DNA from 4 places in the Streptomyces sp. NPDC057287 genome. Region 1 is predicted to be linked to each of the others. Evidence: riboswitches for the same ligand, from Rfam matches in the RefSeq annotation. Region 1 holds a riboswitch; each other region holds the start of a gene.
What was found. A riboswitch is a leader RNA that binds a small molecule or an ion and turns the genes downstream of it on or off. The one in region 1 is predicted to bind thiamine pyrophosphate.

Region 1 (7,099 bases):
GGCTTCGTGCGTACGAAGGGCCTCCCGGCCCCGGCAGGCGTCCTCCGCTCCCGCCGCTGCCGCTTCCGCCGGATGGGCGTGCGCGCTCCGTCGGAGGAGCGCGGAACTCGGCTGTCGGGCCGGCCAGGACGACCGCGGTGCGGACCATGGCCCCACGATCTCCTCTCCACGCCTCGTCAGCACGTGGAGGCATCCGGACGGGGCCGTGTTCCGGGGCCCGCCCGGGGCAGCCACATGCGCGAATGCCTGGGACCGCGCTCCCCGTCAGCGGTGGCCGCGAACCCGTCAGGAGCGGTGGCGCAGCCGCAGCGGGGCGTAGAGCGCCAGGGCCACGAGGAACGCCACCCCATAGGCGAGGTCGGCTCCGTGCAGGGCCTCCGCCACCGGGCCCACGTACAGGCCGGTGCTCATGAACGGCACCGCCGCGGCAAAGGCGGCCACGAAGGCGGTGAGCGCCGGCCACCACGGCCGGTCGCGGCCGCTCTCGGCGGCGAGGTCGATCGGTGCGCCTCCGCGGGCCCTGGCCCGCACCGTCCAGTCCACGGCCACGATCGCGACGAAGCCGGGAATCCAGTAGCCGACCAGGAGCAGCACGTTCTGGAAGCGCGCCGTGGTGTCGGCCGCGTGCATCCACAGCACGAGCGGGAAACCGAGCGCCGCGGCGAGGGCGGCGGCGACGGGGCGTGGCAGGCGCACCCCCATCGTCTGCAGCGCCAGGGAACCGCTGTAGTCGTTCATGGCGTTGCTGCACAGCGCGGCGAGCGCCACGGCGAGCAGACCGAACGCCCCGAGCGCTCCCCCGCCCAGAAGGGTGTCGATCCCGCGCGCGGTCTGGTCGGTGAGGACGGACGCGCCCCACAGGCCGAGCGTCTGGACCGCCACGAAGGAGACGCTGATGCCCAGCAGCGTGCACCAGAACATGCGCGGCCGTGACGTGGTGGGCGGCAGATAGCGGCTGAAGTCGCTGGCGTAGGGGGCCCACGACAGCGCCAGGCTCAGGGCGATCGTGCACGTCAGGACGAACGCGCCCGCCCGGTCGCCGCCGTGCACGGTGCCGGAGGCAGTGGGCTGGACGCCGTCCAGCAGTTTGACGGCGAGCACGGCGAAGGCAGCGGCGAGGGCGAACGTCATCACCGTCTGGAGCCGGTGGATCGCCTCGTACCCCAGCACGCCGAGCGCACCCTGGGCGGCCATCATGACCAGCACGCCGAGCCAGAAGGGCCAGCCGAACAGCTGGGCCAGCGCGTCCCCTCCGAACAGGCCGATCAGCGCGTCCCAGGCGATCGAGGACAGCCACTGCAAAGCTCCGGGCAGCACGACGCCCCTGCCGAACGCCAACCGTGCGAGCGGGAGTTGACCGACCCCGGTCCGGCTTCCCCAGGTCCCGAGGAAGGCGGTGGGCACCGCCCCCACGAGCGTGCCCAGCACGACGGCGACGAGCGCAGTGGCGAAGTCCAGGCCCAGGGCGATGCCCACGGTGCCGGTGAAGACACCCGTCATGGTGAGGTTGGGGGCGAACCAGACGGTGAACAGCCTGCCGGCGCGGCCGTAACGCCGGTCCTCCGGAACGGGGGCTATCCCGTGCGTCTCGATCCGCAGATCGCCGGGGGCTGCGGGCATGCGGCCCCCGAAAGCGGGACGTGGGGCAGGAACTGCCTGCTTCGCGACCGCACGGTCGTCGGGGGTATACGGCAACGGCATGAAGACATCCCTCCGCCAGTACTAACTGGTTCAGGTTCGACGGGTGTGTTCTCAGCCCCTGCGGGGCACCCCGTGTCCGGTTCGGCGGCCAGGATAACCGGGCGGCCGACCGGGCCCGGCCGCGGGGTGACCGGCGCGCGGGCCGCGGGGTGACCGGCGCGCGGGCCGAGGGTGACCGGCGCGCGGGCCGAGGGTGACCGGCGCGCGGGCCGGGGCCATGCACATCACTCACCGCCCTTGTCCGTCCTGGCCGTTGACGCCTCCGCACCCTCGTGACAACGTTGTCAGGTCCCGCACTCCGCGCCTCGAACAGGAGAGCCCCGTATGCGCTGGTCCCCCTCACGCCGTCAGGTCCTCGGTGCCTCTCTCGCCGCGCTGGCCGCCGCGACCACCACCGAAGCGTCCGCAGTGGCCCCCGCCGGTGCCCCGTCCTCTTCCCGCTCCCTCTCGCGTGCGCGCAGCACCTACGACGCCCTGAAGGAGTACTTCGACACGGCGGACGGCACCGGGCTCGTACGCGAGCAGTACCCGGCCGCCCCCGACGACCGTCCGTACTCCTACGAATGGCCGCTCTCCCAGGTCCACGTGGCCGCCCTCGACCTGGCCTTCGTGGACCACCGCTACGCACCGGCCCTGGCCGTCCGCGCCCGGGCGCAGGAGCTGTACTGGAACGCGGCGGGCGGCACCACCGGCCTCCCCGGCTACGACTCCTACCCGGTCGCGCCGCACGGTGGCGGTGGCGACATGTTCTACGACGACAACGAGTGGGTGGGACTGGCCAAGGCCCAGCTCCACCTGCAGACCGGCGACCGGGCCGCGCTCCACCGCGCGAAGGAGATCTTCACGCTGGTCGAGTCGGGCTGGGACACCGACCCGGACCACCCCGCCCCCGGCGGAGTGTTCTGGACCCAGGCCGACTGGAGTCACAGCCGTAACACCGTCTCCAACATGCCCGGCGCCCAACTCGGCCTGCGGCTCCACCAGATCACCGGCAGGTCCCGCTACCTGGAGTCCTCCAGGCGTTTCTACGACTGGACCAACGCCCATCTGCGGACCCCCGAGGGCCTCTACCACGACAGCCTCGACCTGACGGGCACGGTCGACCGGACCATCTGGTCCTACAACCAGGGCGTCCCGGTCGGCGTAGGCGTCCTGCTGTACGGGGCGACCGACGACCGGGCATACCTGAACCAGGCCCGGCGTACGGCCGAGGCCGCGTACACGCACTACGTGACCGAGGGCAGGCTGCACACCCAGCCCGTCTTCTTCAACTCGATCTTCTTCAAGAACCTGCTGCTCCTGGAGTCGGTGACCGGCGGATCCGTCTACCGGCGGGCGATGGCCGACTACGCGGACCACATCTGGTCCGAGCGACGGGACAGCTCCACCGGCCTGATGCGTTTCGACGACAGCGGGACCACCCAGGTCATCGAGCAGGCCGCCGCGGCACAGGTCTTCGCGGTACTGGCCTGGCCGCGCGGCGCTTGGCGGACGCTCTACTGACTCCGGCCGACGCGGGGTTGCCCTGCGCCGCACCACGGTGCGGCCCGCAGCCCCGAGCACGCTTCCCCTCCAGCCACGGACAGGGCCCCGACCTCTGTGAAGTGATCCCCGCTCAGCTCGGGTCCCCGCTGCGCGCCGAGAGGTTCCCGGCGTGATGCCGTACTCACGTGTGGACCGACGGGCCTCTCGGATGCGCCCGGTCCGGCCGGCCGGTCAGGCCGGGCCTCGCTCCGGCGGGCCGCCCACGACCGTGAGCAGGTCGACGACGAAGACCAGTGTCGAGCCCGCCGGGATCAGAGTGGAGGGCGACTGCTTGCCGTAGCCGAGACGCGGGGGAACGATGATCTCGCGTCGGCCGCCGACCTTCATTCCCCGCACTCCCCGGTCCCAGCCCTTGATGACTTTGCCACCGCCCACAGCGAACTTGAAGGGCCGGTCCCGCTCCCAGGAGGAGTCGAACTCCCTTCCGGACGCGAACGTGACCCCCACGTAGTGAACCTGGACGACCCTGCCCGGTTGCGCCTCGGGTCCGTCCCCGACCACGAGGTCCCGGATCGTCAGCTCGGTGGGCACATCACCCTCCGGAACCTCGACCTCCGGCTTCATCGGTTCGCTCATCACGGTCCCCTCGCTCGCCACCGAAATCCTCCGCACGGACAGCGCTCGGGGGTCGAGGACGAATGCCCGCCTCCGTGCGCCGTCCGCCACACACAAAATGCCCTCAGAAAACAGGTTTCCCCAGGTCAGGACAACTCTACCCGGGGATGCCCGGTGGGACGGGCGGGACGATCCCGATACGTGCATACTGCGCGAGGGCTCCGCTCCGGAGGGGAATCCTGTTTCCCCCTCGCGGGATCCGTGGCCATGCGCAGGTTCGGTAAGAGGAATCGGAGGCATAGGAGGCACAGGAGGGAACCTCACTCCTTTTTCTCCCCCATGCAGGCCGCCAAGCCTCAATCGCACGCCATTCGAAGTGACTAACGTCACTCAACTCCGGCCCTCTGCCGGGAAGGTGGGACCTTACCTTTGAGAAGTATCGATTCTTAGGGGTGGGCGGACTTTCATGGTGCCGGACAATTCGATATTCATCGGTTTCGCGGCCAGAGCAGGTCGACTTTTGGTCCGAGTTTTTCTCTGGGGAGTCGCAGCAGCACTGACTGCTCTGAGTGCGTGGACAATCTGGCTCATCACGATGGGTGGCGGCGGCCCAAAAATAGCCGTGTGGACTGCTGTCCTCATCGCTCCGGGAGCGCTTTTCGGTTTGATTGCGGCATACCAGCGAAAGAAATCTCGCGCCGATCTCCCTCGGTGTGCCCACCCATCCTCAACAGCCTCGAATGCCGATCACGAGAAGACCGCTCCCCCCTTCCCGGGCACCGACCGACAGGGCACCCCCGCATAACACGACGACCGATCATGCACGGCGGATGAGAAGAACCGGCAAGCCTCCTCCGCATCTTCGGGACATCCGGAGCGATCTCTCTCACGTCAATTCGTTCTCACAATGATTCCCGGATTCGACATGAGGCAGGTTCGCCCGGAGTGCCGCCCTCTCCTGTCCCGCTGGTCGCCTTGAACTCCTGCACGGCATCGGTCGGCCGACGAATCCATCTTCACGTCACCGAGCCGTTAAAGAATGTCCGACGCCCAGGGAGCCCGCAGCGTCGATCAGTGGCCGGACGAAGGCGAAGGCAGGGCCTCCTGGTGAAGCTTCGGCCGGGATGGTGATCCCGGCCTGTCAGAAGGCCCTGCCCAAGGAATCGGGAACTCAGTTGTCGTCGATCAGCTTCTTGATCTCGGAGGGAACCTCCATGCCGGAGTACGCGGCGACAACCCTTCTCCCGCCGGAACCGTCCCCGACCGCGACAGCGATCTCGGAAGAGACACCGTTGACCGCGTAGACCGTCACGACTTCCTGCTCGACCTTGTCACCACCGCTGTTCTCGTCGCAGGGAGGGACTGTCGCGGAGCCGAGCTTCTGCCCTGCCGTGCCGTCCGTCTTCGAGACTTCCCGGTACACCCGCCCCTCGTAAGCTACGCGGTAGGCACATGACGCCGAGCCTCCGTCGCTGTCGCTGCCCGAGGAACACGCGGTCACCGACATCAGCATGACCGCCGTGAGCGCGACTCCGGAGGCACGGCGAGCGCAGTTCACTTCATCTCCTCGACTGACGCGTCCTGCTCAGTAGATGCTGCGAAGGCCGAGAACGTCTCCCTTGCCCAGAGTCCTCGCTATCGTCGAGCAACGGATGGAGTTGGTGGTCATCGTGAGGTTCGAGTGAGCCGAGGAGACGTGGCCCATCCCGAAGACGTGCCCGGCCTCGTGCGTTCCGACGGAGCGGATGTCGTACAGGTTCGAGCAGCTACTGGTCGGCGAGTTCGTGAAGTTGTAGTCGGTGGTGTTGAACCGGACGTCGGCTTCACGAAGGTCGTTCTTGACTCCCGGGGTGGGCCAGGACCACCAGCAGGTCGTGGCGACGACACCGCTCTTGAGGTTGCCGGCGTCCCAGGTGCTCTTACCGTCGCGGGAGGTGCACGAGGAACTGCTGTTGATGTCGGCCTCGTAGGTGGTGGTGCCCGAGTAGTGCGAGCTCGCGGAGACCGAGTCGCCGTAGCCGCAGTTGTTGTAGCTTCCGGTGATGTTGTTCACGGCGTCGGCGAAGGCGGCCTGGGCGCTGCTGCGGGAGAGACCGCCCGGCATGCCTCCGTCACCGATGTACCAGTTGTAGGTGCCGTACTCCTTGAGGTCGTTCGTGGAGTAGGAGCCGTCACTGCACGCGCCCGTGGCGCTGGGGGAGTCCAGGTCCGGGAGTTCGGGCTCGACCCCTGAGGAGGAGTCGAGCGCATCCGGGTCGACGCTGTCCGGCTCGTCGGACACGTCGTCCGTGGTCGTGCTGGGGTTCCCGAGACTGTCGGTGGCGTCGATGCCGGTGGGCGCGTCCGGACTCGAGTCGGTCAGGTTGTAGGAGACGACGCCGTCGGCCGACACCTCCAGGCTGAAGCCCTGCGACTCGCCGTCGGTGGTCAACGTGTCCACGCCTACGGCGGTGTTGGGTTCGGGCACCGTCACGCCGGTACCGCCGAAGGTGACCACACGGCCGACCACGGGGCAGCTGATCACCGACGTGCCCGCCGGGAGCGTGCTCACGGTCAGGTCTCCGGTGGCGGGCGGGCAGACCTGCGGTCCGTCCAGGCCTCCCCCATCGGCGTACGCCCCGCCGCCGACGAACGAGATCGAAGCCGCCAGAGCGAATGCCGCAATCCCTCTGCCCGCGAGTCTCCGGTTGTTCCTAGCCACTCTCTACCCCCAGTTTGTCCGTATTATGTGAAGATCCTTTTGGATTCGCTAAGAAGCTAGTGCTCAAGCGATCACTTGCGGTACTGCGTTTCAGGCCGACCATTTTTCGGCCACCTTCCGGGGGTGGCGACATGGCGCAGTCCGGCGGCACGGGGGCACACATCTCCCATTGCGCCCGGTAGAGGCGGTGTCCGGCCGATTTCGTACCGCACGGAACACGCCAGCCACGCAGTCGGGCGGTCTCGCGAATTGGGCGAGATGGGCTAAGTGACCGAAGTGGGCGTAATGAGCTGCATTTTCCGGATATTCCGGATCACAGAATCACGGTTCATTGACGGCGTGCACTCAAGGCTGGTTTCCTCTGTGTGCGTCTGGTGAAGATCCAAGCCTTGGGGGAGGGAGACGGACTTCTTACGCGGCCCTGCGTTCCGCACCGTCCGCGCACCTCTACGGCTCTCACGCCCGGCGCGTCCTGTTCATGCCGCGACGCGTGCCCTCCACCCGCGTCCAGCGCGGCGGGGGCTTCGCCATTGCTGTGCTTTTCTCGCGGCCCCTGACGGGCCGCGCTGCAGATGGAGCGAGATGAGAAGAACCATA
Region 2 (7,099 bases), on a different contig from region 1:
GCAGGACCTGGATGGAGAGGCGTTCCAGTACGGAGAGGACCGAGCCCTGCACGGTCGGGTCGAGCCGGCGCATCGCCACGGTCGTCAGCTCCGTGCCCGAGGCGATCAGGGAGCGTTCCAGCACGTCGAGGCTGGGAGCCCCGCCGGTCCCCATGATCAGCCGGGACGTGAACGCGGTGGACCCGAGCGTGAAGAGATCGTCGGACATGGTCAGCCTCCCTGGACGGCGGTGAGGACCTCGACGCGGTCGCCGTCGAGGAGGGCGGTGGCCGACCACTGGCCACGGGGGACGACGGCCTCGTTGACCGCGGCGGCGACCCCGGAGGGCGCTCTGGTCAGCGCCGCGACCAGGGTGTCCAGCGAGGTGCCGGCGGGGACGGTGCGGTGGTCCCCGTTGACGGAGACCTGGACGGGGTCTGCGGAAGGCGCGGGTTGTGTCATGCGGGCTGCTCCTGCTGCGCGGGGTCGGTGTCTTCGGGGGACGGGGCCGGGGAGTGCCCCGGGAGGGCACCGGCCGGGGCGAAGCGGCGCGGTGCGAAGGGACGGCCCAGCTCGGGCAGCTCACCGGTGGTGAGCACGTGGGCCATCACGTCTCCGGTGACGGGGGTCAGCAGCACCCCGTTGCGGTGGTGCCCGGTGGCGAGGTGGAGGCCGGCCAGCGCTGTGGGGCCCAGCAGCGGCGCGTTGTCCGGGGAGGCGGGACGCAGGCCGGCCCGCGTCTCGGTCAGCGGCAGCTCGGTGATGCCGGGCATCAGTTCGTGGGCGTCCCGCAGCAGCTCGTAGACCCCTCCCGCGGTGACGGTGGTGTCCCAGCCCAGCTCCTCCGTGGTCGCCCCCACCACCAGCTCACCGTTGGCCCGCGGCACGAGGTAGACGTGGCTGCCGCGCACGACGGCCCGCACCGTCCTGCTGAGGAAGGGGGCGTACGCCGGAGGCACTGTCAGCCGCAGGACCTGCCCCTTGACCGGGCGTACGGGGGGCACGACCGCTTCGGGTATCCCCTCCAGCCGGCCGCTCAGACTGCCTCCGGCGAGCACCACCTGGCCGGCCGCGAGCTCCGTACCGTCCGCCAGGACCGCTCCCGTCGCACGGCCGCCGGTGACGGAGAGCCGCTGGACCCAGGCGCGGCGGAACACCACCCCCGCCCGCTCGCACGCCGTCACCAGCGCCGAGGCCAGCCGCCGCGGATCCACCTGGTGGTCGCCGTCGACGCGGAGCCCGCCGCGCACGCCGGGTGCGAGCATCGGCTCCAGGCGCCGGCACTCACGGCCGGTGAGCCACTCGGACTCCAGCCCCGAACGCAGCTGCAGGGCGTGCAGCTCCCGCAGATGCGCGCGGTCGTCGGAGTCCAGCGCCACGGAGAGCGTGCCGCAGGCGCGGAAGCCGGTCTCCTGCCCGCTCGCCTCCTCCAGCTCGCTCACGAACTCCGGATAGCGCGCCGCGGACGCCACGTTGAGGCCGAGCAGCATCTGCTCGCCGTAGTGGAGCTCGGTGACGGCGGCGAGCATCCCGGCCGCCACCTGGGCGGCCCCGCCGCCGGGGTCCGGATCGGCCAGTGTGGTGCCCAGGCCGCGCTGGGCGGACCGCCAGGCCGTCACCAGACCGATGATGCCGCCCCCGACGACAAGGACGTCGGAACTCTGTGCGGAGATGCGCATGGGCGTCCAGCCCCTCCCTTCGCCGGCATGACCCGGATCAGGTTCGTACGGTCGGAGGCCGGTCAGCCTCCCTCTCAGCCCGGTGCGTCCGGACTCCCGCGAGTGTCTTACGGTGGCCAGCCTAGACCCCGCCGGCCGCAGTCAGTAAGGGAGCCGCCCCCATGGCCCGTTCGCTCGACGGACTCGTCCTCTCCCCGGTCGCCGACCAGGCCCCCGGACAGGTCGGCACCCGGACCCGCTTCACCTACCACGAGCAGGACGGCCGGATCTGGGCCGAGTACGAGGGCGGCGACATCGTCCGCGGACATCTCGTGGGCACCCGGGAGGCGGACACCCTGGACTTCCGCTACGTCCAGTTGAAGCCGGACGGGACGACCTCCTCGGGGCACTGCGTATCGGCCGTCACGGACCTCGCCGACGGCCGTGTCCGCCTGGACGAGAGCTGGGAGTGGGAGTCCCGGGAGGGCAGCGGGACGAGCGTGGTGGAGGAGCTCGCCGACTGACCTCGCGTCAGGTGATTAGGGTGGACGGGTGAGCGAGCAGACGCAGGACGAGGCGACGGAACACGCGTCGCGCGGAGTCGTGATCGTGGGCGCGGGCATGGCCGGCGTGCAGACGGCCGTGGCCCTGCGCGAACAGGGCTTCACGGGACCGGTCACCCTGATCGGCGCCGAACCCCACCAGCCGTACGACAGACCGCCCCTGTCCAAGGCGGTCCTGCTCGGGAAGGCCGAGGACTCCGCCTTCGACGTCGACTTCGAGGCGCTGGGCATCACGCTGCGCCTGGGGCTCGACGTGGCCGGCCTGCGCGCCGGAGCGCACGAACTGGACACCGAGCAGGGGCCCGTCGCCTACGACGTGCTGGTCCTCGCCACCGGAGCGGAACCCGTCGGTCTGCCCGGTTCCGAGGGCGTGCCCGGCGTGCACCTGCTCCGCACCCTCGACGACGCCGCGCGGCTGCGGCCCGTCCTGGAGCGGCAGCACGACGTGGTCGTGGTCGGGGCGGGCTGGATCGGGGCCGAGTTCGCCACGGCCGCGCGCGCGGTCGGCTGCGCGGTGACCGTCGTCGAGGCCGCCGACCGCCCCCTGGCGGGCACCATGCCCGCCGAGGTCGCCGCTCCGATGGCGGCCTGGTACGCCGAAAGCGGAGCCGAGCTCCTCACCGGCGCTCGGGTCGCCCGGGTCGAACAGGGCGCCGTCCACCTCACGGACGGCCGGGTGGTCCCCGCCGGAGCGGTGGTCGTGGGCATCGGAGCCCGGCCCGCCACCGCCTGGCTCGCGGACTCGGGCATCGCGCTCGGCCCGGACGGCTCGGTCATCGCGGACAGCTCCCTCCGCTCCTCGCTGCCCGACGTCTACGCGGTGGGTGACTGCGCCTCCTTCCCGTCCGCCCGCTACGGGGAGCGGCTGATGGTCCACCACTGGGACAACGCCCTCCAGGGGCCCCGGACGGTCGCCGCCGCGCTCGCGGACGGAGTGGCCAGGGTGTACGACCCGGTGCCCTACTTCTGGTCCGAGCAGTTCGGGCGCTTCGTGCAGTACGCCGGCCATCACGCCGGTGCCGACACCCTGCTGTGGCGCGGCGACCCGCAGGAGCCCTCCTGGACGGTCTGCTGGCTGCGCGGAGGGGTCCTGGTGGCGCTGCTGGCCGTCGGCCGCCCGCGCGACCTGGCACAGGGGCGCAAGCTGGTCGAAGCGGGCGCGCGAATCGATCCGGAGCGGGCCGCGGACTCCTCCGTACCGCTGAAATCGACGGCCCTCTAGGGTCAGGCACGGCCTCGTGCGCCCGGCCCGGCTACCGACTGTCGGTCCGGGATGGCACGCTTGTCCTTGTGACCGGAATTGACGCAAAGATCGATGCTCTCGTCCCCGCCTGGCTCCACCTTCCCGACATCGCGGAAATGCTCGATGTCGAGGTGACGCGCGTACGCCAGCTGGTCAAGGAAGGCCAGCTCATCGCCGTACGCCGTGGTGAGAACCGGACGCTCCAGGTGCCTGCCGCCTTCATCGACGGCGACAAGGTGGTCAAGGGTCTCGCAGGGACCCTGACGCTCCTGAGGGACGACGGCTACAACGACGAAGAGATGCTGGACTGGCTCTTCACCCCCGACCCGACCCTGCCCGGCACCCCCGCGCAGGCCCTGAGCGAGAATCGCGGTACGGAGGTGAAGCGCCGGGCCCAGGCGCTCGCCGTCTGACGGGAGAGCCGTGAGCGGGTGCGGGCCGTGGCACACACGGCCCGCACTCCGCGTCACCGGTGTCCGCGGGCACGGCGGCTCATCCACGTACCGGGCGGGGCGCCGTACGAGCGACGCTTCGCCGCATCAGTGATCCATCGACGTACCGACGGGGGAAATCACCATGTCCGCTCCTCGCTCCCAGCTCTCCGGCGCCCGGCTCTACCTGTGCACGGACGCCCGTAAGCGGCAGGGAGACCTCCCCGAGTTCCTCGACGCCGCGCTGTCCGGCGGAGTGGACATCGTGCAGCTGCGCGACAAGGGCATGGAGGCGGCCGAGGAGCTGGAACACCTCGCGGTGTTCGCCGACGCCTGCAAGCGCCACGGCGCGCTCCTCGCGGTGAACGACAGGGCGGACGTCGCCCATGCCGTCGGCTCCGACGTGCTCCACCTCGGCCAGGGCGATCTGCCCGTGCCCGCCGCCCGCGGAGTCGTCGGCGGCGACGTGGTGATCGGGCGCTCCACCCATGCCGAGGCAGAGGTCGACGCCGCCGTCGCCCAGGAGGGCGTCGACTACTTCTGCACGGGTCCCTGCTGGCCCACCCCGACCAAGCCCGGCCGGCACGCCCCGGGCCTGGGCCTCGTGCGCTACGCCGCGTCGCTCGGCACCACGCGGCCGTGGTTCGCCATCGGCGGGATCGACGCGGGCAACCTCGACGAGGTGCTGGACGCCGGTGCGCGCAGGGTCGTCGTCGTCCGGGCGATCACCGAGGCGGCGGACCCGGCCGGGGCGGCGGCCTCGCTGGCGCGACGCATCCGGGACCGCGCACTCTGAACCGGGCGGACGGTGTCCGTCGGGCGGTTGTCCGAGGGGTGGACAAAATCCACCTCATTCCGGTCAATCCGCCCCGTGTGGTTGGGGTACCGCCGGGCCCTGGTTAACCTCCCAGTATGGCCCTTGGCACACCTTCCACCAGGACAGATCACGCGCGCACCGTGCGTGAGCTGCTCGCGACCGGCGAGACGTCGTTCTCGTTCGAGTTCTGGGCGCCCAAGACCGAGAAGGGCGAGCGGAATCTCTGGAACGCCCTGCGCCGGGTCGAGGCGGTGGGACCGAGCTTCGTCTCCGTGACGTACGGGGCCGGCGGTTCCACCCGTGCGGGGACGGTCCGGGCGACCCAGCAGATCGCCGCGGACTCCACTCTCACCCCGGTCGCGCACCTCACCGCGGTCGACCATTCCGTCGCCGAGCTGCGCAACATGGTGGGGCAGTACGCCGACGCCGGTATCCGCAACATCCTCGCGGTGCGGGGCGACCCGCCCGGCGACCCGATGGGCGAGTGGGTCGAGCATCCCCAGGGCGTCCGGTACGCGGCGGATCTCGTCCGGCTGATCAAGGAAGCCGGTGATTTCTGCGTCGGCGTCGCGGCATTTCCCGAAATGCATCCGCGGTCGGCCGACTGGGACTCGGACATCGCCCATTTCGTGGACAAGTGCCGCGCCGGTGCCGACTACGCGATCACCCAGATGTTCTTCCAGCCGGAGAGCTATCTGCAGATGCGTGACCGGGTGGTCGCTGCGGGTTGCGACACCCCGGTCATTCCCGAGGTGATGCCGCTCACCAGCGTGAAACAGCTGGAGCGTTTCGCGCAGCTCAGCAACGCGTCCCTGCCTTCCTCGCTGAAAGAGCGTATCCACGCCGCGAAGGACGACCCGGCCGCTGTACGCTCCATTGGCATCGAGTTCGCCACGGAGTTCTGCGCGAAACTGCTCTCCGAGGGTGTCCCGGGGCTGCACTTCATCACGCTCAACAACTCGACGGCGACACTCGAGATCTACGAGAATCTCGGACTGCACAAGCAGTCGTGACCGGCCGTACCCGCCACCAACCGGGGCGGTGGCCGTAGGAGGGGGCGGGCGTGGGCTGGACGGTCCTCTACATCGCATTCGGCATAGTGGCGTTGTGGCTGCTGGGCGAGGTGCTGCTGCAGTACAAGGCACGCCTGCGCTGGCGGCTCCTCGCCTTCGGCGGCTTCCTCGGTGTGGTCCTCGGTGTCCTGATCCCCTCGGTGCTGGTGATCGCCCTGGGCGCGATCGCCTTCGCCACGGGCCAGACGTATGTGACGCTCTCCTTCAGGCGTGGCTTCTCGACGGGATGGGCCATAGGCGGCAGCCCCGGTGAGAGCCGCCGTCGCCGTGGGGCCGGCGGCCGGAAGCCGACCCTCGAAGTCTCCGGCCTGGAGTACGAGGGGGCTGCACAGACCGAGGCCCAGGACGCGGAGGCCGGTCCTTCGGCGGTCTACGAACCCGAGCCGATGCCGGACGACACCGGCCAGTACGGCATCTACACCGACCCCGCACCGGCCGGCCGCGACGACCACCAGCAGGGCGAGCAGCAGCCGCAGTACGCCGCCTACGACCCGCACACCGGCTACGGCCAGCCGGCCGCCCAGGACCCCTACGCCGCTCAGGGCGGCTATCAGGACCAGGGTGGCTACCAGCACCAGGGTGGCTACCAGGATCAGGGCGGCTATCAGGATCAGGGCACCTACGCGGCGCAGTACGACTACGGCACGGACCAGGCGGGCTACGCCGCCTACTCCGACCCCTACATCGGCACGAACACCACCACGGGCACCGGGCAGTACACCGCCTACGACAACACCTACGGCGACGGCAACGGCCACGACGCCTCGTACGGCAGCGGGCAGCAGCCCGCGGATCCGTACGCCGGGCAGTACACCGACACCCCGCCCGGCGGGGTCTGGGTCCCGCAGCAGCGCGAGAGCGACCAGTACCACCCCCCGCTGCCACCGGAGGCTCCCGTCCAGCCCGCTCCGTACGGCAACGGCAACGGCTACGACACCGGCCAGAACGAGCAGTACCGCTACTGAGCCGACCGCTCCAGCGGCCCACCGCCCGGCTGCACCGGCGGACGGCACGGCGTGCCGTCCGCAGGGCTCTTACCGGGAGCCACGGAAGTCGTCACCCTCCACGACGAGTCCGGCGACCAGGGCGCCCGACATCCCCGCGTGGGCCGTCCCGCCGCCCGGATGGGACCAGCCGCCCGCCAGGTACAGGCCCGGAAGCGGGCTGCGGTTCCCGGAGTGCAGATACGCGCCCCCGGCTCCGGCCAGGGCCGGAGCCGGCACCGAGCCACCCTCCGCGCCGGTGTCGGCCGCGGTCTCGGCGGGCGTACGCACCTCGGCGTGGAGGATCCGCTCACGCAGCCCGGGAACGGCCTCGGCCGCACGGCCGATCACC
Region 3 (7,099 bases), on a different contig from region 1:
GCGCGGTCTGCCGGTAGATCTCCACCTCCAGCGTGGAGTAGGCCGGACCGCCGAGGATCTGGACGACTCCGAAGGAGGTGAACGTGAAGAGGAAGACCATCAGCGCCGCGGCGGCCACGGCCGGGGCCAGTGCGGGCAGGGTCACCCGCCGCCAGGCGGCGAAGCGGCCGGCCCCGAGCACCCGGGCGGCCTCCTCCTGGCGGGGGTCGAGCTGTGACCACAGGCCGCCCACGGTCCGCACGACGACCGCGTAGTTGAAGAACACGTGGGCGAGCAGGATCGCCCACACGGTGGTGTCGAGCCGGACACCCCAGAGCTCGTCGAGGAACCCGCCGCGTCCCAGCAGGGCGAGGAACGCCGTGCCCACCACGACCGTGGGAAGGACGAACGGCACGGTCACCACGGCCCGCAGCAGCTGTTTGCCCGGGAAGTCGAAGCGGGCGAAGACATACGCGCCGGGCAGCGCGATCAGGAGGGTGAGCGCGGTGGAGGCGAGGGCCTGCCAGGTCGTGAACCAGAGGACGTCCAGGATGTCCGGCCGGCTCAGTACCGTGCCGATCCGGCCGAACTGCCAGTCCCCCTCGGCCTTCAGCCCCCGGCCGACGATCGCGACGACCGGGTAGGCGAAGAACAGCGCGAAGAACGCGACGGGCACGGCCATCAGACCGAGCCGCACCGCGTTCCCCCCGCGCGCGTGCCGCGCGGCTACTTCACGACGAGCGAGGACCATGACTGGACCCACTGCTCACGGTTCTTGGCGATCTTCTCCGGGGCCACCGTCGTCGGCTTGTCGACGGTCGCGCCGAACTTCGTGAAGAGCTCCGGCAGCTTCGCGTCCTCGGCAACCGGGTTCACGAACATGTTCAGCGGCATGTCCTCCTGGAACGGCCTGCTGATCAGGAAGTCCAGCAGGGCCTTGCCGCCCGCCTCGTTCTTCGCACCGTCCAGAAGGCCCGCGAACTCGGTCTGACGGAAGCAGGTACCGGTGGCGACCCCGGTCGGGGCCTCGGTGGGCTGCGGATCGGCGTACAGCACCTCGACGGGCGGGCTGGAGGCGTACGAGACGACGAGCGGCCGGTCCGCGCCGGCCTTCCTGCCCCCGGCCGAACCGGAGAACTCGTCGTTGTAGGCCTGCTCCCAGCCGTCGACGGTCTTGACCCCGTTGTCCTTCAGCTTCTTCCAGTAGTCCTGGTAGCCGGTCTCGCCGTAGGTGGCGACGGTGCCGAGGAGGAAGCCGAGGCCGGGCGAGGAGGTCGCGGCGTTCTCGGTGACGAGGAGGTTCTTGTACGCGGGCTTCAGGAGGTCGTCGAAGGACTTCGGCGGGTCGAGCTTCTTCTCGGCGAAGTACTTCTTGTCGTAGTTGACGCAGATGTCGCCGGTGTCGACGGGCGTGACCCGGTGGCGGTCCGCGTCGAGCTGGGCGTCGGCCGCGACACGGTCGAGACCCTTCGCCTCGTACGGCGTGAACAGGCCGTTGTCCAGGGCGCGGGAGAGCAGGGTGTTGTCGACGCCGAAGAACACGTCGCCGCGGGGGGATCCCTTGGTCAGGATCTCCTGGTTGAGCGCGGCTCCGGCATCACCGCTCTTGAGCACCTTGACCTTGTAGCCGGTCTCCTTCGTGAACGCCTTCAGGACGGCGTCCGAGGCGTTGAACGAGTCGTGGCTGACGAGCGTGACGGTCCTGGAGCCGGCCCCCGTGTCACCGGAGGCCTTGTCGTCGGAACCGCCGCAGCCCGCGAGCACGGTGACTCCGAGCACGGCGGCCAGCGCCGTCGCCGCGTACTTCGTGGTGGTGTTCATGTGATTCCTCCTGGAGGTGACCAGGAAGAGACGCGGCCCCGCCCGCTCGTTCAGCGGGCAGGGCGCAACAGCTTGAGTAAGGTCCGAACTTCCTACCCGGAATGACCCGGGCGAGGTTCAGAGGGTCTGCGGCCGACCTGTCCTCGGTGCCGCACTCTCAGCGCTGTGGCGCTCCCCTGCCGGAATATGAAGTTGATTTCGGGGGCCAGGCTACACCGGCCGGATCACGCCGGACCGGCCGGTTCGGGCCGGTCCCCCGCAACCGCCTCAGCGCTCGGAGGCCGCCAGCTGCCCGCACGCTCCGTCGATCTCCTGGCCGCGGGTGTCCCGGACCGTGACCGGCACGCCATGGGCGGCGATCGCCTCGACGAACGCCTTCTCGTCCTCGGGCCGCGAAGCGGTCCACTTGGAGCCCGGGGTCGGGTTCAGCGGGATGAGGTTGACGTGCACCCGCTTGCCCTTGAGCAGCCGGCCCAGCCGGTCGCCCCGCCACGCCTGGTCGTTGATGTCGCGGATCAGCGCGTACTCGATGGAGATGCGGCGGCCCGACTTCTCGGCGTACTCCCACGCGGCGTCCAGGACCTCGCGGACCTTCCAGCGGGTGTTCACGGGCACGAGGGTGTCGCGCAGCTCGTCGTCCGGAGCGTGCAGCGAGACCGCGAGGCGGCACTTGAAGCCCTCGTCGGCGAAGCGCAGCATCGCCGGCACCAGGCCCACCGTGGAGACGGTGATCCCGCGCTGCGAGAGCCCCAGGCCGTCCGGCTCCGGGTCGGTCAGCCTGCGGATCGCCCCGACCACACGCTTGTAGTTGGCCAGCGGCTCGCCCATGCCCATGAAGACGATGTTCGACAGCCGTGCCGGCCCGCCCGGGACCTCGCCGTCGCGCAGCGCCCGCATGCCGTCCACGATCTGGTGCACGATCTCGGCCGTCGACAGGTTGCGGTCGAGCCCGGCCTGGCCGGTGGCGCAGAACGGACAGTTCATCCCGCAGCCCGCCTGGGACGAGATGCACATGGTCACCCGGTCCGGATACCGCATGAGGACGGACTCGACGAGCGTGCCGTCGTGCAGCTTCCACAGCGTCTTGCGGGTGGTGTCGTCGTCACAGCTGATGTGGCGCATGACCGACATCAGGTCCGGGAACATCGCCTCCGCCAGCTTGTCGCGCGCGGCGGCCGGGATGTTGGTCCACTCCGCCGGGTCGTGCGCGAACCGCGTGAAGTAGTGCTGCGACAGCTGCTTGGCGCGGAAGGGCTTCTCGCCGGTCGCGGCGACTGCTTCCTTGCGCTCGTCGGGCGTGAGGTCGGCGAGGTGCCGCGGCGGCCGCTTGGCTCCACGGGGCGCGACGAAAGTGAGTTCTCCGGGCTTAGGCATGGTTCCTCCAGTGTTACAGACACGCCGTGGTCCTTGGGACCTCCGCCGGCGCCGCCGAGTCCCCACGGTCGGCATCGGCCGACGTGGGCGGCCCTGGGACGGCCCGGCGGACCACGGCGACCGTGACCGATCGCACGGCGGCAGGCCGTGCGATCGGCCGCCTGAGAGGGAGCTGAATTCGAATATGCGTACGTGCGTCTGTGAGCCGGGGCCGACCGTGCCGCATGCAGAGGATGCCCGCCCGAGACGGTCTCGGGTCGGCATCCGCATCGGCGTGGGCATCCGCATCGGCCGACCCGGCGAAAGGCTCGCGTGCAGCGACTCGAACCGGCGCATGCGAAAGGGCCCGCCGTGGACGGCGGGCCCTTCGTGAGAACGCGACGCGGAACCGAGGGCCTCAGCCGGATCCGACGAACAGCACTAGCAGCAGCCACACGACCGGCGCGCTCGGCAGGAGCGAGTCGAGCCGGTCCATGATGCCGCCGTGACCGGGAAGCAGCGTGCCCATGTCCTTGATGCCCAGATCCCGCTTGATCATGGACTCGCCCAGGTCGCCCAGCGTGGCGCTGGCTGCGACCGCGAGGCCCATCAGCAGGCCCTGCCACCAGGTCCCGTCGTCGATCAGGAACTCCATGCACAGGGCGCCGGCCACCATGGCGAAACCGACCGCACCGAACAGGCCCTCGCGGGTCTTCCCGGGGCTGATACGGGGGGCCAGCTTGTGCGTGCCGAAGCGCCAGCCCACTGCGTACGCGCCGGTGTCGCTGACCACGGTGAGGAGGAGGAACGTCAGGACGCGCCACGCACCGTCGTCCGCGGTGAGCATCATGGCGACGAACGTCGCCAGGAAGGGCACGTAGAACACGGCGAAAACACCGGCCGTGACGTCCTTGAGGTAGCCCTCGGGCGGCTCCGTCATCCGCCAGACGAGCACGGCGAGGGCAGTGAGCGCCATGGCGACCCAGGCGCCCTCCGCCTCCCGCACATAACCGGCGACCACCATCGCGGCGCCGCCGACGGCGAGCGGCACGAGAGGAGCGTTGATGCCCTTGCGCTCCTTGAGGCGGGAGGTGAGCTCCCAGAGACCGACCACGACCGCCAGCACGACCACGCCGACGAAGACGGCCTTCACGATGAAGAGCGAGCCGACGACGAGGGCACCGAGACCGACGCCGACCCCTATGGCGGCACGCAGATCACGCCCCGCACGCTTCTTCTGCGGAGGGGACGGCGGCGGGGTGGGCATGGGCTCCTGCGGCTTCTCGTCACGGAACAGGGGGCCGCTGACGCGCGCGGCGTCCCCGTTCCGGTCGTCGCGGTCGTCAGCGTCTCTACCTGCGTCGGGAACGTCCGGCACGATGGGCATGGGCCGAGTCTGCTGGGCGCCGTGCACATCGTATGCAGGACCCGCCGGAGCGGCCCCCATCTCGGGCGCGCTCCAGTATCCGGCTCCCTGCGGGGCGCCCCAGGAAGAGTCGTTCATCAGACTTCGAGCAGCTCGGCTTCCTTGTGCTTGAGCAGCTCGTCCACCTGCGCGACGTACTTCGCGGTGGTGTCGTCGAGCTCCTTCTCCGCGCGGCGGACCTCGTCCTCGCCGGACTCCTTGTCCTTGACGAGCTTGTCGAGCGACTCCTTGGCCTTGCGGCGGATGGAGCGGATCGAGATCTTGGAGTCCTCGGCCTTGGTCTTGGCGACCTTGATGTACTCCTTGCGGCGGTCCTGCGTGAGCTCCGGGAACGTCACACGGATGATGTTGCCGTCGTTGCTCGGGTTGACGCCGAGGTCGGAGTCACGGATCGCCTGCTCGATGTTGCGCAGCGCCGTCTTGTCGAACGGGGTCACGACGGCCATCCGCGGCTCGGGGACCGAGAACGAGGCGAGCTGGTTGATCGGGGTCAGTGCGCCGTAGTAGTCGGCGACGATCTTGTTGAACATCGCCGGGTGCGCACGGCCGGTGCGGATCGCGGCGAAGTCCTCCTTCGCGACGACGACGGCCTTCTCCATCTTCTCCTCGGCCTCGAGGAGGATTTCTTCGATCACCACGTGCTCCTGCGTGTCTTGAGCGGACCCGGCATCGTCGGGTCCTGCGGTTCCTGCGTCGCGTCCTCACCTGCACGGTGTCCGACCGGCAGGCCGTTGTCCATCGTTCGGGCCGTCAGGCCCGGGTGCTCCGGTCACTCACGAGCGTGCCGATCTTCTCACCCTTGACCGCGCGGGCGATATTGCCCTCCGTCGTCAGTTCGAAGACCAGGATCGGGAGCTGGTTGTCGCGGCAGAGCGTGATGGCGGTGGCGTCGGCGATCTTGAGATTACGGGTGATCACCTCGCCGTACTCCAGTGCGTCGAACTTCACCGCGTCGGGGTTGGCCTTGGGGTCGGAGTCGTAGACCCCGTCGACCCCGTTCTTGCCCATGAGCAGTGCCTCGGCATCGATCTCCAGGGCGCGCTGGGCGGCCGTGGTGTCGGTGGAGAAGTACGGCATGCCCATGCCGGCGCCGAAGATGACGACGCGCCCCTTCTCCAGGTGCCGCACGGCGCGGAGCGGGATGTACGGCTCGGCGACCTGACCCATGGTGATGGCGGTCTGGACGCGCGAGTCGATGCCCTCCTTCTCCAGGAAGTCCTGGAGCGCCAGGCAGTTCATGACCGTGCCGAGCATGCCCATGTAGTCGGACCGGGCCCGGTCCATACCGCGCTGCTGGAGCTCGGCACCACGGAAGAAGTTGCCTCCTCCGATGACCACCGCGATCTCCGCGCCGTCGCGTACGACGGCCGCGATCTCGCGGGCGATGGTGTGCACGACGTCGGGGTCGACGCCGAGGCCGCCGCCGCCGGCGAATGCCTCACCGGAGAGCTTCAGCATGAAGCGCCCGGAAACCTTGTCGTCGCGCTTGTGGTCGGCCTGGGTGGCGTCCGCGCCCTTGTCCATGGAAATTCTCCTCGTGCACATACGAAGAAGGCCATTGCCGGTGGGTCTGGTGTCCCTCAGCGGCAATGGCCTCCTCGTCAGATCTGCGGTCGTCCGGCATGAGTGCGGCCGTCGACTGCACCAGACCCTATATCGGGTCCACCGTTGTTCGCGGACGGACTCAGATGCCGACCTTGATGCGCGAGAAGCGCTTCAGGGTGGCACCGGCCTCGTCCAGGACCTTCTGGACGGACTTCTTGTTGTCCAGCGCGTAGGGCTGTCCGAGGAGGGTGGCCTCCTTGAAGAAGCCGTTGACGCGACCCTCGACGATCTTCGGGAGCGCGGCCTCGGGCTTGCCCTCGGCGCGCGTGGTCTCCTCGGCGACGCGGCGCTCGGCCTCGACGATCTCGGCGGGGACGTCCTCGCGGGACAGGTACTTCGGCGCGAAGGCGGCGATGTGCTGCGCGAGGCCCTTGGCCAGCTCGGCGTCGGCCTTGTCCAGCTCGACCATGACGCCGATCTGCGGCGGGAGGTCGGGCATCGTGCGGTGCATGTACACGGAGACGTACGCACCGTCGAACTGCGCGAAGCGGTCCAGGACGATCTTCTCGCCGAGGTTGGCGTTGGCCTCGTCCACGAACGCCTGAACGGTCTTGCCGGGCTCGATCTCCGAGGCCAGGAGCGCCTCGATGTCGGCCGGAGAGGTCGCTGCGACGTGGGCGGCGAGCGTGTTGGCGACGGCCTGGAACTTGTCACCCTTGGCGACGAAGTCGGTCTCGCACTTCAGCTCGAGCAGGACGCCGGACGTCTTGTCCTCGGAGACGAGGGAGACGACGGCACCGTTCTCGGCGGAACGGCCCTCGCGCTTGGCGACGCCCTTCTGGCCCTTGATGCGGAGCGCCTCGACAGCACCGTCGACGTTGCCGTCGGCCTCGTCGAGCGCCTTCTTGCAGTCCATCATGCCGGCGCCGGTGAGCTCGCGGAGCTTCTTGACGTCAGCGGCGGTGTAGTTCGCCA
Region 4 (7,099 bases), on a different contig from region 1:
TGAACCTTTCACCTTCACCGAGTTCGCGTACTTCGCGGAGATGGCGAGAGCCGCCACATCGGCCGCGCTCGCCCGTGGCTACGCCCTCGTGATCCTCCCGGCCACCTCGCGCCACGACGTCTGGTCGAACGTCGCACTCGACGGAACGGTCGTCATCGACCCCTCCGACCAGGACCCGGTGGTCACCGAACTCGTGCGACAGGGTCTGCCCGTCGTCTCCGACGGGCGCCCGGCCGGCACCCTTCCGGTCACCGCCTGGGTCGACAACGACCACCGGGCCGCCGTCCTCGACCTCCTGGACCACCTCGCAGCCGCGGGAGCCCGCCGCATCGGGCTGCTGACCGGCACCACCACCGACACGTACACCCGCCTCTCCACCACCGCCTACCTCCACTGGTGCGAACGGGTCGGCCAGGACCCGGTCTACGAGTCCTATCCGGCCCACGACCCCTGCGCGGGCGCCGTAGCCGCCGACCGCCTCCTCGCCCGCCCGGACCGCCCTGACGCCGTCTACGGACTCTTCGATCCCAACGGCACCGATCTGCTCGCCGCCGCCCGCCGCTACGGCCTGCGGGTCCCCGAGGACCTCCTGCTGGTCTGCTGCAGCGAGTCCACGGTGTACGCGTCGACCGAGCCTCCGATCACGACGCTCTCGCTGAAACCCCGCAGGATCGGCACGGCGGTCGTCCAGCTCCTCATCGACGCCATCGAAGGAGTCGTGCACGACGGTCCGGTGGAGCAGGTGATACCGACGGAGCTCATCGTCCGGACGTCCTCGCAGCGGCGCCCTCCGCGCACCACGGTCAGCCCTCCGCGGTCACCCGCCGGGGACTGATCGGATTAATCCGGACCAAACGGCCGATGAACCAGGTGTGCGCACGGATTCACCACCCCTGGTGCGTCACACAGCACGATCCGCATTCCTATGATGGGCGCACGACACCGCGGACCACCTCTACCAGGCAGGGCCCGTCAGGTGTACGGAGGCGCGACGGTGGTGGAGGGGTCGATGACTCAGGGGGCCGGTCAGGAACCCGTAGTGCGGACTGCGACGTTGCGTGACTTCCGCGTACCGCCGTATGCGCAGGTGCCGATGGAGCCACGCCTGCCGCACCAGCCAGGCTTGCCGCACCCCGGCAACGTCGCGGTGGGCGACGAGCCTCCGGAGGGGTACACCCCCACCGAGCGCGACCTGCCAGTGATCAACCGGGGTGACACCGTCCAGGTACGGACCGTCCCGGAGGCCCGGGCCTCCGACGGGTCCGGCCGGGGCCCGCTGTACGTCGTCGGCGACGTCCACGGCTACCTGGACGAGCTCCTGGCAGCCCTGCACCAGCAGGGCCTCGTCGACACCGAAGGGCGGTGGGCGGCCGGCAACGCCCGGCTGTGGTTCCTCGGCGACTTCACCGACCGCGGTCCGGACGGCATCGGCGTCATCGACCTGGTCATGCGCCTCTCCGCCGAGGCCGCGGCCGCGGGCGGGTACTGCAAGGCCCTCATGGGCAACCACGAGCTGCTGCTGCTCGGCGCCAAGCGGTTCGGCGACACCCCGGTGAACTCCGGAGCGGGCACCGCGACCTTCCAGGCCGCCTGGCTGCTCAACGGCGGCCAGAAGACGGACATGGAACGGCTCCAGGACGTCCATCTCCAGTGGATGGCGCGGCTCGACGCGGTCGTCGAGGAGGACGGGCATCTGCTGATGCACTCCGACACGACGGCCTATCTCGACTACGGGGCCACCATCGAGGACGTCAACGACACGGTGCACGCCATTCTCACGCGGAATGACGCCGACGAGTGCTGGGACCTCTTCCGCAAGCTCACCAAGCGGTTCGCCTTCCGGGACGAGGGCGGCGCACAGGCCGTCCGCGAACTGATGTCGACCTACGGCGGGCAGCGCGTCGTCCACGGTCACAGCCCTATTCCGTACCTGCTCGGCGAGGTCGGGTCGGAGGACGGCGAGGACACGCAACGCCCCGTGGTGGACGGCCCGCACGTCTACGCGGAGGGCCTCGCCATCGCCATGGACGGCGGGGTGACCATGGCCGGAAAGCTGTTGGTCGTCCAGCTTCCCCTGCATGACTGACGGGTGCCGGGGAAAACGCATCACGACCCGACTCCGTCGACGCCTGGGCCTATTTCCGGAAACCCCCTGTCACCGCGTGCCGTAGGCGCTCTACCATCGGCGTATCAGTGGCAGGCTCTCCTCCGTTTCCGCCCGATCGCCCGGCCCGCACGGTCGGTCAGGCCCTACGGAGCATCGGGGGATGCAGATGAAAAGCGCTCCGCACCTGCTGGCCGAGGACCGCCCCGAGTACGAGCGGATCCTCGCCGACGCGCTGCGTCATGCTCATGAACGACCGGATCTGGACGGAGTCGGCGACCGTCTCAACACGGAACAGCTGCGGACGATGGCGCTCGAGGCCACGCCCCTGATCACGGCGGCGGCCGCCACCGAGTACGACCACTACGTGCAGGTCCGCGGCGAGCTCCGCGGGCCGGGCGACACGGACGACGGCACATCGGTCCTGGGGCCGGTGACGGACGAGGCCGATCCCACGGGCGCCGGGACCCTGGCGGTGATCACCGTGCTGGCGCCCGTCCTCGCGGGTGCCGCCGCCTTGATATTCCTGCTGATCGGGTACCTGCTGAAGGCACTCGACCCCGCCCCGGCGTTCGCCGCAACCATGGTCGCCGCCGGCTGGTTCTTCGCGGCCGTCGCCGCCGCCGCCATCCTGGCCGCCGCGGTGGGGCTCCTCGTCACCGCGCTGCGCAACGGCGCCACCGCGCTGCCCGCCGTGGACGAGGAGGAGGAGCCGGAGGACGTCGCACGCGCCCGGGAGGCCTGGCGCCACGCCCTGCTGGAGCGCGGCATCCTGCCCTTCCTCCGGGACGCACTGGCCGACCCGACGGCGGGGCCCGCGTCGCGGACACCCCACCGCTCGGCCAACCGGATCCCGAAGATCGGCTACAGCAGACCGGACTTCTCCGGGCCGGAGGACGGCCCCTCGGCCGGCCCGCGTCCCACCTTCACCAGCCCGGACTTCACCAGCCCGGACTTCGGCGGCCCGGAGCACCAGCCGGAGTGATCCGGCCGGGTCCGGAGCGGCAGTCGGAGCGATCCGGCACGGCCCGGTGCCGCCCCCGCCGTGGCGGCGGGGACGGCACCGTCGCCCACAGGGGGCGTGCGGCCGAAGTCAGTCCGCGATCGGCAGATAGACCCTGTTGCCCGCCGCCGCGAACTCCTTGGACTTCTCGGCCATCCCCGCCTCGATCTCGGCCTGTCCGTCCCCGTGCTCCCGCCGGATGTCGTGGGAGATCTTCATCGAGCAGAACTTGGGCCCGCACATCGAGCAGAAGTGAGCCGTCTTCGCCGGCTCGGCCGGCAGGGTCTCGTCATGGAACTCCCGCGCGGTGTCCGGGTCGAGCGCCAGGTTGAACTGGTCCTCCCAGCGGAATTCGAAGCGGGCGTCGGACAGGGCGTCGTCCCACTCCTGCGCCCCGGGGTGCCCCTTGGCGAGGTCCGCCGCATGAGCGGCGATCTTGTACGTGATGACGCCTGTCTTCACGTCGTCACGGTTCGGCAGCCCGAGGTGCTCCTTGGGCGTGACGTAGCAGAGCATCGCCGTCCCCCACCAGGCGATCATCGCGGCGCCGATGCCCGAGGTGATGTGGTCGTACGCCGGAGCGACATCGGTGGTCAGGGGGCCCAGCGTGTAGAACGGCGCCTCCTCGCAGATCTCCTGCTGGAGGTCGATGTTCTCCTTGATCTTGTGCATCGGGACGTGTCCCGGGCCCTCGATCATCGTCTGGACGCCGAACCGCTTGGCAACGGTGTTGAGCTCACCGAGCGTGCGGAGTTCGGCGAACTGCGCCTCGTCGTTGGCGTCGGCTATGGAGCCGGGGCGCAGGCCGTCGCCCAGCGAGTACGTCACGTCGTAGGCCGCGAGGATCTCGCAGAGGTCCTCGAAGTGCTCGTACAGGAACGACTCCTTGTGGTGCGCCAGGCACCAGGCCGCCATGATCGAACCGCCGCGCGAGACGATGCCCGTCTTGCGCCGGGCCGTCAGCGGGACGTACGGCAGCCGGACACCGGCGTGCACCGTCATGTAGTCGACGCCCTGCTCCGCCTGCTCGATCACCGTGTCCTTGTAGATCTCCCAGGTCAGCTCCTCGGCCCGGCCGTCGACCTTCTCGAGTGCCTGGTAGAGGGGGACGGTGCCGATCGGCACGGGGGAGTTGCGCAGGACCCATTCGCGGGTGGTGTGGATGTTGCGGCCGGTGGAGAGGTCCATGACCGTGTCGGCACCCCACTTGGTGGCCCAGGTCATCTTGTCCACCTCCTCCTCGATGGAGGAGGTGACCGCGGAGTTGCCGATGTTGGCGTTGACCTTCACCAGGAAGCGCTTGCCGATGATCATCGGCTCGATCTCCGGGTGGTTGACGTTGGCCGGCAGGACGGCCCGGCCCGCGGCGATCTCCTCGCGCACGACCTCGGGTTCGACGTTCTCCCGGATGGCGACGTACTCCATCTCCGGGGTGATCTCGCCGCGGCGGGCGTAGGCGAGCTGCGTGACGGGCCTGCCGTCACGGCTGCGCCGGGGCTGCCTCGGACGCCCGGGGAAGACCGCGTCGAGGTTGCGCAGACCGCCTCGCGGCGAGGTGTGCTTGAGCCCGTCGTCCTCGGGACGCGCGGGACGGCCCGCGTACTCCTCGGTGTCCCCGCGCGCGATGATCCAGTTCTCACGGAGCGGGGCGAGCCCGCGGCGTACGTCGGTGTCGGTGGTGGGATCGGTGTACGGCCCGGACGTGTCGTACAGCGTCACGTCCTTGCCGTTGGTGAGGTGCACCTGACGGACCGGCACACGGAGATCCGGGCGCGTGCCCTGGACGTACCCCTTGTGCCATCCGATGGACTTCCCGGCCTCGTTGTTCTCCGCATCCTGCGCATTCCGCGCATTCTGCGTCGAGGCAGGCGTGCGTGCGTCCGCTGTGGTCATCAGACCTACTCCCTACGCCGGCATTACCCGGTAACAGGTTCGGCGGTCGGCGCAGCGTGTCCCGTACGGATATACGGAGGTCAGCGCCCTCTCAGCCCGGTGCTCCGAGCTCCCGCGTGTACAAATGTGCCTCCACGCTAACCTCCCATCTGGCGTGCTGGCCAGAGGGCCTCCCCTGTTCTTGGGATGATCGCCGGGTGACGTCCCCCGGAAGCGCCCCCGAACCCCACGGCCCCGCATCAGGCAGCACGCAGAGTCATGCGCACGGCCACTCACACAGCCACGGCCCCGCCGCACCCGTGTCCAAGCACCTGCGCAAGGTCATCGCGGCCGTGGTGATCCCCTTCGCCACCGCTGTCCTGGTCGGCCTCGTGGCCTTCTGGCCGGGCGGAGCACCCGCCCACGAGCGCACCGGCGTCGGCTTCGACCGGCAGACCCAGGACGGGCGGGTGACGAAGGTCGTCGCGGTCGACTGCGCGGACGTCAACGCCTCACAGGTGCCGGCGACCGGCGACACCTCCACCGCCTCGGGCCGGGAGGCCGTCAACGAGCAGTCGGGCCGGTGCAAGAAGGCCACGGTCGAGGTGACGACCGGTGCGGACAAGGGCCGTACGTTCGTGGAGGTCGTCCAGCCCGATGCGCCGCGGCAACTGCACGACGGCCAGGGGGTGGTCGTGGCCTATGCGCCGGACGCGCCGCGGGATCTGCAGTACTCGGTGACCGATGTCGACCGCACGGTGCCGATGGCGTTGCTCGCGGGGATCTTCGCCCTCGCAGTGGTCGTGGTGGGCAGGCTGCGCGGGCTGATGGCGCTGATCGCGCTCGCCGTCTCCTTCGGTGTGCTGACCCTGTTCATCCTTCCGGCGATCCTGCAGGGTTCGAATCCACTGGTCGTCGCCGTGATCGGGGCGAGCGCCATCATGCTGATCGCGCTCTACACCTGTCACGGTCTGACGGCGCGCACCTCGGTGGCCGTGATCGGCACACTCATCTCGCTGCTGCTGATCGGGCTGCTGGGCTCCCTGTTCATCGGCTGGGCCGGCCTGTCCGGCAACACGGACGACAACACCGGCCTCATCCACGGGCTGTACCCGGAGATCGACATGAGCGGCCTGCTGTTGGCCGGTGTGATCATCGGTTCGCTCGGTGTGCTCGACGACGTGACCGTCACCCAGACATCGGCGGTCTGGGAACTGCACCAGGCCGACCCGACCATGGGCGTGCGCGGGCTCTACCGGGCGGGCATCCGGATCGGGCGCGACCACATCGCCTCGGTCGTCAACACGCTCGTGCTCGCCTACGCCGGCGCGGCGCTTCCCCTGTTGCTGCTCTTCTCGATCGCGCAGAGCAGCGTGGGCACGGTGGCCAACAGCGAACTGGTCGCGGAGGAGATCGTCCGGACGCTGGTCGGGTCGATCGGGCTGGTCGCCTCGGTGCCGGTGACGACGGTGCTCGCGGCCCTGGTGGTCTCCGCGGACCGCACGGGGCTCGGCGCGGAAGCCGGAGCTCCTGCACCCGCGCGGACCGGGAGGGGCCGACGCCGCAAGGCGTGAGCCGAGGCACCGTACGCACGGCCCCGGTCCGCCGGTGTTCGATGTTCAGCCGGGCCTTCCTGTTCAGCCGGCGTTCTGTTCCTTGGCGAGGATGCGGCCCAGCGCCTCTTCCAGATTCCCGTCGAAGTCACCCAGCGTGTGCTCCTGCCCCAGTGGCACCAGCTTGTCCGTCCGGTCGAGAAATGCCACAAGCGGTGCCGTGCCGGCCCTGAAGAGCGCACGGTCCGCGCCGACCTGAAGGCGGATGTGCACATCCGACAGACCTTCGGGCTCGGTCGGGCCGATGTGCACATCGCCGTCACCGCTGGGGCTGTTGAGCCCGTCGAGCAGCAGCTCGCGGCCGAATGCCCAGGTGACGGGGGCGTCGCCCGGCAGGTGGAAGGTCATCCGGATCGCGTACGGATCGCTGACCTCGTACCGGAGCTCCACAGGAATACGGAAGGAGAGCTCCTCGGAGACGAGGAAGCTCATCATGACCTCTGCTTGAACCGACTCGCGCATCGTTCAACCCCGCAGTAGATGAATCTGGCCAGGAATGATCCCCCA

Region 2: another riboswitch for thiamine pyrophosphate. It lies ahead of thiO (glycine oxidase ThiO); the one in region 1 lies ahead of ACFUNE_RS00500 (purine-cytosine permease family protein).
Region 3: another riboswitch for thiamine pyrophosphate. It lies ahead of ACFUNE_RS08750 (thiamine ABC transporter substrate binding subunit); the one in region 1 lies ahead of ACFUNE_RS00500 (purine-cytosine permease family protein).
Region 4: another riboswitch for thiamine pyrophosphate. It lies ahead of thiC (phosphomethylpyrimidine synthase ThiC); the one in region 1 lies ahead of ACFUNE_RS00500 (purine-cytosine permease family protein).

What each region holds. Positions count from the first base shown of each region.
Region 1 is NZ_JBHUYV010000001.1:96,659-103,757, forward strand. Features, by position in the region: gene ACFUNE_RS00500 (purine-cytosine permease family protein) at 286-1,701, opposite strand; TPP riboswitch at 1,692-1,784, opposite strand; gene ACFUNE_RS00505 (glycoside hydrolase family 76 protein) at 2,026-3,204, shown strand; gene ACFUNE_RS00510 (FKBP-type peptidyl-prolyl cis-trans isomerase) at 3,418-3,822, opposite strand; gene ACFUNE_RS00515 (DUF6281 family protein) at 4,973-5,359, opposite strand; gene ACFUNE_RS00520 (matrixin family metalloprotease) at 5,387-6,352, opposite strand; gene ACFUNE_RS00525 (LamG-like jellyroll fold domain-containing protein) at 7,085-7,099, shown strand, end outside.
Region 2 is NZ_JBHUYV010000007.1:282,072-289,170, forward strand. Features, by position in the region: gene ACFUNE_RS16455 (thiazole synthase) at 1-208, opposite strand, end outside; gene thiS (sulfur carrier protein ThiS) at 211-441, opposite strand; gene thiO (glycine oxidase ThiO) at 438-1,658, opposite strand; TPP riboswitch at 1,656-1,768, opposite strand; gene ACFUNE_RS16470 (hypothetical protein) at 1,820-2,161, shown strand; gene ACFUNE_RS16475 (NAD(P)/FAD-dependent oxidoreductase) at 2,190-3,422, shown strand; gene ACFUNE_RS16480 (Rv2175c family DNA-binding protein) at 3,491-3,856, shown strand; gene thiE (thiamine phosphate synthase) at 4,020-4,670, shown strand; gene metF (methylenetetrahydrofolate reductase [NAD(P)H]) at 4,787-5,704, shown strand; gene ACFUNE_RS16495 (hypothetical protein) at 5,755-6,729, shown strand; gene ACFUNE_RS16500 (phytoene desaturase family protein) at 6,799-7,099, opposite strand, start outside.
Region 3 is NZ_JBHUYV010000003.1:484,500-491,598, reverse strand. Features, by position in the region: gene ACFUNE_RS08755 (ABC transporter permease) at 1-661, opposite strand, end outside; gene ACFUNE_RS08750 (thiamine ABC transporter substrate binding subunit) at 706-1,800, opposite strand; TPP riboswitch at 1,872-1,988, opposite strand; gene rlmN (23S rRNA (adenine(2503)-C(2))-methyltransferase RlmN) at 2,068-3,174, opposite strand; gene ACFUNE_RS08740 (phosphatidate cytidylyltransferase) at 3,572-4,657, opposite strand; gene frr (ribosome recycling factor) at 4,657-5,214, opposite strand; gene pyrH (UMP kinase) at 5,330-6,103, opposite strand; gene tsf (translation elongation factor Ts) at 6,264-7,099, opposite strand, start outside.
Region 4 is NZ_JBHUYV010000008.1:169,441-176,539, reverse strand. Features, by position in the region: gene ACFUNE_RS17760 (LacI family DNA-binding transcriptional regulator) at 1-835, shown strand, start outside; gene ACFUNE_RS17755 (metallophosphoesterase) at 995-2,086, shown strand; gene ACFUNE_RS17750 (hypothetical protein) at 2,268-3,089, shown strand; gene thiC (phosphomethylpyrimidine synthase ThiC) at 3,198-5,000, opposite strand; TPP riboswitch at 4,993-5,126, opposite strand; gene ACFUNE_RS17740 (YibE/F family protein) at 5,198-6,553, shown strand; gene ACFUNE_RS17735 (SsgA family sporulation/cell division regulator) at 6,617-7,054, opposite strand.